3 regions of the Leucobacter sp. genome follow, and region 1 is predicted to be linked to each of the others. Evidence: predicted binding sites of a transcription regulator. Region 1 holds the regulator's gene; each other region holds the start of a gene.

Region 1 (2,260 bases):
GCCAGCCGGGCCTCGAGCACGGGGGCGATGTCCGCCGGTGAGACGGTGCAGCCGGCGAGCCCGGAGAGGGTGGCCACTCCGGCGTCGGTGATGCCGCAGGGCACGAAGTTCGCGAAGGGGGAGAGATCGTTGCTGCAGTTGACGGCGAGGCCGTGCGTGACGATGCCGCCGCTCGTGTGGATGCCGATCTGCGCGAACTTGGAGGGGGCCGGCGCTCCCGTCTCGGCCCAGACGCCCGCGCGGCCCGGGATGCGGAAGCCCGCGATGCCGAACTCCGCCGCGGTCTCGATGACGACCCGCTCGAGCAGTCGCACGAAGTCGACGACCCGGAGGCGCTCGCGCAGGCGGATCACGGGGTAGACGACGAGCTGACCCGGGCCGTGCCAGGTGACCTTGCCGCCGCGATCGACCGGGACGACGGGAGTGCCGTCCTGCGGGTACTCCTCGGGGAGCGCGCGCCTGCCCGCGGTGTATACCGGAGTGTGCTCGAGCAGCAGCACGGTGCCGCGATCGGCGCCGTCGCGGATGCGCTGCGCGGCCGCGTGCTGCAGCTCCAGTCCCCTGGGATAGGGGACGAGATCGGGGGCCAGCCCGGCGGTGATGAAGGGCACGGCGCGGGATCGGGTCCGAGCGGGAGCGGTTTCGGCGACCGGTGCGGTGTGGGTCGTCGGGGAATCGGTGAGCGTGAGCGACATGCTCTCAAGATTATTTATACTCGGTTTAACAAATCAAGTCGGGGACGCGAAAGGGCCGCGGATCCACTCGGATCCGCGGCCCTGGGGATGGCCCGGGTGCCGGCTCAGACGGAGCGGAACACCGCCACTACGCGGCCCAGCACCTCGGCGTGATCGCCGAGGATCGGCTCGAAGGCGCTGTTGCGGGGGAGCAGCCAGGTGTGCCCATCGCGGCGGCGGAACACCTTGACGGTGGCCTCGCCGTCGAGCATCGCCGCGACGATGTCGCCGTTCTCGGCCTCGCGCTGCTGGCGCACCACGACGAAGTCGCCGTCGCAGATCGCCGCGTCGATCATCGAATCGCCGACCACGCGCAGCATGAAGAGCTGCCCGTCGCCGACCAGCTGGCGGGGGAGCGGCACGATCTCCTCGACCTGCTGCTCGGCGGTGATGGGCACACCCGCGGCGATCTGGCCGACGAGGGGCACGTACGCGGCTTCCTCGGGCTGCTGCGTCGGGGCGTCGGCGATGGCGCTGCTCGTCTCCGCGAGCTCGACGAGGATCTCGAGCGCGCGCGGCCGGTTCGGGTCGCGGCGGATGTAGCCGCCGAGCTCCAGGCGGCTGAGCTGGTGGGTGACGCTCGAGAGCGAGGAGAGGCCGACGGCGTCGCCGATCTCGCGCATGCTCGGGGGGTATCCGCGGCTCTCGACGGAGCGCGCGATGTACTCCAGGATCGCCTGCTGCTTCTCGCTCAGGGGCTTCGCGGAATGGGGCGCGGCAGCGTTGCTCATCGCTGTCCTTTCTCGGCCGGGCGGTGCTCGGGTGACGCGATCCGTGAATGTCAGTGGTTGCTGGTTCAGTGATCCCGTTGCTCGAAACCCTAGCCGTTGACTTCGAACACGGGCAAACATGTGTTCGAGTGTCGCGGAAAAGATCGAAACATGTGTTCGATGAATCGCTTGCGGTTTCGGAAACTCGAAGATATATTCGAAACAGATGTTCGCCCGGCGCAGCCGGCGAAGGTCGAGCAGAAAGGACACCACGATGAATGCGCAGACGATTCCGGCCCAGGGCGCGCTCGAGATCGCGTCGGTCGCGGGTTCCGCCGCCGACGGCGGCGCGGTCAAGCTGCGGCTCACCCGTCGGGGGCGCGTGGTGTTCGGAGGCCTTGCCACGGTGCTCGTGGCGGGTCTGCTGGCCTTCGTCGCCGCTCTCGGCGCGCCGCAGGCCGTCGCGTCCGACGCCGAGGGCGGTCAGCAGTTCCACTACGCGGTCGTGCAGCCGGGATCCTCGCTGTGGTCGCTGGCCATCGAGCTCGATCCGTCGGCCGACCCGCGCGACCTGGTGGCCGAGATCGTGCAGCTCAACCAGCTCGAGGGCTCCGGGGTCGAGGCGGGGCAGCCGATCGCGGTGCCGCTGCGCTACTCCGAGAGCCCGGCGGTCGTGTCCGCCGATGAGCTGGGGATCTGAGGTTCTCGCGACCCCTGCGGAGCGAGCGCGCGTCGAGGCCACCTGGCGACTCCCACCGGGTCCTTCGGGCGGCTGGCGGCTCGGATCCCGTTGAGAATCACGACGACCTCGGCCAA
Region 2 (2,260 bases), on a different contig from region 1:
CACGGTGTACATGACCCCGGAGCCGGGGTGCTCGCCGGTCGGCTCGGGATGCGGATCGAAGCGCGCGTCGAGCGGGCCGAACTCGCGGAACTCGAACCACTCGACCGCGTGGGCCCCGCCCGCGCGGAAGATCCGGGCGAACAGGCTTCCGGCACCGGTCTCCCGCACCCAGTCCGGATCCGCCTCGAGATCGGGGAAGCGCGCCGGGTCGGGCGCGGGCAGCACCTCGCTCACGGCAGGCGGTTGAGCGCGTCGTCGACCGCGGCCGCCGCGGTCGCGGGATCCCCGCCCTGCGCCAGCCACTCGAGCGGGGCGAGCGACTCGTCGTCGACCCGCAGGCGCGGCGCCGGAGAGGTGAGCACCCGCTCCGTCAGCAGCAGCGGCGTGCCCGGCGGGATCGACTGCGCCACCGCGGACCAGCCGTGCGGCTCGCGCCCGTCGGGGAACTGGAAGCGCGGCAGCCGCCAGCCGTCGCTGCGGCGCTGCGCGAGCAGCGTGCCCGCGGCGCAGCGCTGCCGCACCCGGGCCGCCGTCACCCCCAGCATCTCGGCGGCCTCGGAGACGGTGCAGGACTGCTGCTCCGCCTGCCGCTCCCACAGTCGGCCCCGCGTCGTCGCGGGCAGCGCCGTCGGCGCCTGCAGCGCGGCCTCGCCCGCTCCGAGGCGCTCGAGCACGGACACCTCGGCGCCCGTGAGGCCGCGGGTATCGGCGCGCTGATGCGCCACGATCTCCGCCAGCATCTCCTCGGCCACGTCGAGGCCGTCGCCCTCGATCTGCGTGACGAGCGCGAGCAGGCGGTCTCGGGCGGCCCGGTCCCGGGTGACGCGGGGGGCCCGGCCGCCACCGGCGGGCAGCTGTGCGATCGACATCTCGGCCCCTTTCGACTCCTTGCATCAATAATACCCGAAAGCGCGAATCCCGGGAAGTGCGCCCACCGCGAAATTCATCGTAGATATGTTCGAATACCCGGCCCGTGCGACGTAGGATGGGGGAGTGACTTCCACGCCCGCTCACCCCAGTCCCACCCCCATCCGCTCATCCGCCTCCCACGCGCACATCAGCGTCCGCGGAGCCCGCGTCCACAACCTCCAGGACGTCGATCTGAGCATCCCCCGCGACTCCATGGTGGTGTTCACGGGACTCTCGGGCAGCGGCAAGTCGAGCCTCGCCTTCGACACGATCTTCGCCGAGGGGCAGCGCCGGTACGTGGAGAGCCTGAGCGCCTACGCCCGGCAGTTCCTCGGCCAGGTCGACCGGCCCGACGTCGACTTCATCGAGGGGCTCAGCCCGGCGGTCTCGATCGACCAGAAGTCCACCAACCGCAATCCGCGAAGCACGGTGGGCACGATCACCGAGATCTACGACTACATGCGCCTGCTGTGGGCCCGCGTCGGCATCCCGCACTGCGCCGTGTGCGGGGAGCGCATCGAGTCGCAGACCGTGCAGCAGATCGCCGACCGCCTCATGGAGCTCCCCGAACGCACCCGCTATCAGGTGCTCGCCCCGATCGTGAGCAAGAAGAAGGGCGAGTTCGTCGATCTCTTCCAGGATCTCGCGGCGAGCGGCTACTCGCGCGCGCTCGTGGACGGCGAGATGGTGCAGCTCTCCGACCCCCCGAAGCTCAAGAAGCAGATCAAGCACGACATCTCGGTGGTCGTGGACCGGCTCGTCGCCGGGCCCGACGTGCTCGGCCGGCTCACCGACTCGCTGGAGACCGCGCTGCGGCTCGCGGGCGGCATCGTCGGGATCGACTTCGTGGACCTCGACCCGAAGGCGGAGGACCGCACCCGGCTGTTCTCGGAGAACCTGAGCTGTCCCAACCAGCACCCCGTCCAGCTGACCGAGATCGAGCCGCGGACATTCTCCTTCAACGCGCCCTTCGGCGCCTGCCCGACCTGCTCCGGCCTCGGCACGAGCATGTCGGTCGACGAGGATCTCGTGCTCGGCGATCCGGAGCTCTCCATCGCCGAGGGCGTCATCGTGCCCTGGACCAGCCAGGGCAAGAGCCTCTACCAGTACTACGAGAAGCTGCTCACCGGCCTCGCGAACGACCTCGACTTCTCGCTCGACACCCCCTGGGAGCGGCTGGCGGAGGACGTGCAGCAGGCCGTGCTGTACGGCAACAACTTCAAGGTCAACGTGCGCTGGAAGAACCGCTTCGGCCGCGAGGTCAAGTACTCCAGCGGCTTCGAGGGCGTGATCCCGTTCATCGAGCGCCAGTACGCCGAGGCCGAGAGCGATGCCAAGCGGGATCGCTGGC
Region 3 (2,260 bases), on a different contig from region 1:
GATCATCAGCCGCATCGGCCAGCTGTCGGCGTCGATGTTCGCGAGCGAGATGAGCATGATCTCGGCCGAGAGCACCAGGTCCGTGCGCACCGCGCTGCCGACGATCTGCTTCTCGTCGGCGGCGGGCCGCTCGAGCACCTCCTCCACGGTGTGCTCGTGGGCCCTGCCGCGAGCGCTCTCGATCCAGTGCCACACCTTCTCGGTGCCCTCGAACGCGAGATAGGTGCCGCCGATCAGCAGCATCCACGGGAACACCCACGGCGCCCACACGCTGAGCAGCATGATCGCCGTGATGATGATCGCCTTGTTGATGAGCGAGCCGCGTGCGATGCGCCAGATCACCGGCAGCTCGCGCTTGGGGTTGATGCCGCGCACGTACTGCGGCGTCACCGCGGCGTCGTCGATCACCACGCCGGCCGCCTTCGCCGACGCCTTCGCGGCGCCGGCCGCGACGTCGTCGATCGAGGCCGCCGCGGCCTTGGCCAGCACGGCGATGTCGTCGAAGAGTGCGAAGAAGCTCGAGCTCATGCGCGCGCCCCCGATCCGGCCGGCTCCGTCGCCGTCAGCCGGTTCGCCCAGAACTCGCGCAACTGCTCGCTCTTGCGGAACACGATCGTGTCCCACTCCTCGTCGGTGGTCGAGCTGTCGGCGAAGTCGGAGGGGATCTTGAAGAGCTGCAGGGGCACCTCGAAGCGCTCGCAGACGCTGGCGTAGGCGTACGCCTCCATGTCGACGAGCGATGCCCCGAGACCGGCGATGTGCGCGCGCTGGGCGTCATCCTGCACGAACACGTCGCCGGTGGCCAGCACCGCGGTCGACTCCGGGGGCAGGATCGCCTCGCCCGCCGGGCGCAGCTCGGGCGACGGCAGCGAGAAGTCGTGCTGCACCACCCCAGTGATCTGGTACACCTCGTCGAGGTGCGGGCGATCCGGCCCGTCGCTCACCACCCCGGCGGTGCCGAGCACCACCACCCGCCCGAAGCCCCCGGCGGCGAGCGCGCTCGCCAGCGACACGGCCGCGTTGACCTTGCCCACGCCCGTCACCAGGTGCGGCACATCGGCGAAGGCCGAGGCCTCGTCTCGGTGCGCGAACACGAGCAGCGTACGGGACTCTGACATCGGCTTCTCCCTGCGGCGCTCCCGCGCCCGTCGTTCCGGATCCGGATCAGCTCGATCCTGATCCGGCTCAACACTAGCGCTTTTCGAAGGTCTGTTCTATACTGTAAAGCTGAGCTTGCGAACAGCACGCGTTTCCGCCCGATGGCATCGGACAGATGCAGGGCGTTGAAGATCAACTCCGCGAAACCCCGTGAAGCTCAGTTGCACGGCCACAGCCTCTTCCACAGGCGCTCCTTGGCGTACGCCGTGCATGTCATCATTCGCGCACCACGGAGGTGCGCGCCGGAAAGGACCCATCATGGAGAACAACATCACCGCGCTGCACGAGCAGCGCCGGGTGCGCCCGCTGCGCACCCCCTACCACTCGCTCGGAGACGGTCGCGAGATGATCGTGCCCGACTGGGCGCAGCACCGTTCGGTGTACCGCACCTCGGGGCGCACCCTGTACCTCGTCGAGACCGAGAGCCTCGACGAGGCCCGCGGCGACCTGGAGCGGCTCGGCCGGGCCGGCTGGGACGTGCGCGTGGCCGAGGATCCGGCAGCTCCCGGATCCCGCGCCCGCATCGCGCTCTCGCGCCGCGACCTGGCGAAGGCCGCGTAGCTACGAGCCCGCGGGCGCGGCCCGCAGGCGCCGAGCCCTCGAAGCCCCCATCTCCGCTCGAACCCGATCCAGTGTTCGCAGATCGCCGTTATTCGTGCTTCGAATGGACGATCTGCGAACACTGGATCGGGTTGCGGAGGTGCGTGGAACGGAGGCGGAGGGGCCGACGGAGGCGGAGGGCGGGCCGCGACGGCCCGACCCGGCCACGGTCACCGCGCACGGCGCCGCGTCATCGGGCGTCGCACTCGGGGCGCCCCGGTCCCCGCTCGCTACACTGACCGCATGAGCGATGTCGAACTTGCCGAGGTTGAGAGCTTCTCCCTGGATCACACGAAGGTGCTGGCGCCGTACGTGCGTCTGATCGGCGTGGAGCACGGCCCGAAGGGCGATGCGATCTCCAACTTCGACATCCGCCTGGTGCAGCCGAACGCGGGCGAGATCCCCACCGCCGGCCTGCACACCATCGAGCATACGCTCGCCGCGCTGCTGCGCACGCGCTTCGACGGCCTCATCGACATCTCGCCCTTCGGCTGCCGCACGG

Evidence for each region. Region 1 encodes LexA, which represses DNA repair genes until DNA is damaged. Its sites were predicted from a motif close to TCGAACANNTGTTCGA; they were not measured.
Region 2: a site for LexA is predicted at 947-962, ahead of uvrA (excinuclease ABC subunit UvrA). Genes of this name have one in related genera too.
Region 3: a site for LexA is predicted at 1,202-1,217, ahead of ACWKZU_RS02100 (phosphorylase family protein). Genes of this name have one in related genera too.

Annotation. Positions count from the first base shown of each region.
Region 1 covers NZ_JAIVPF010000086.1:91,033-93,292, reverse strand. The annotation lists gene lipB (lipoyl(octanoyl) transferase LipB) at 1-695, opposite strand, end outside; gene lexA (transcriptional repressor LexA) at 800-1,465, opposite strand; gene ACWKZU_RS17630 (hypothetical protein) at 1,719-2,144, shown strand; gene ACWKZU_RS17625 (heavy metal translocating P-type ATPase) at 2,096-2,260, opposite strand, start outside.
Region 2 covers NZ_JAIVPF010000052.1:31,585-33,844, forward strand. The annotation lists gene ACWKZU_RS10475 (hypothetical protein) at 1-234, opposite strand, end outside; gene ACWKZU_RS10480 (helix-turn-helix domain-containing protein) at 231-869, opposite strand; gene uvrA (excinuclease ABC subunit UvrA) at 1,030-2,260, shown strand, end outside.
Region 3 covers NZ_JAIVPF010000014.1:12,147-14,406, reverse strand. The annotation lists gene ACWKZU_RS02105 (DUF808 domain-containing protein) at 1-528, opposite strand, end outside; gene ACWKZU_RS02100 (phosphorylase family protein) at 525-1,118, opposite strand; gene ACWKZU_RS02095 (hypothetical protein) at 1,417-1,719, shown strand; gene ACWKZU_RS02090 (S-ribosylhomocysteine lyase) at 2,002-2,260, shown strand, end outside.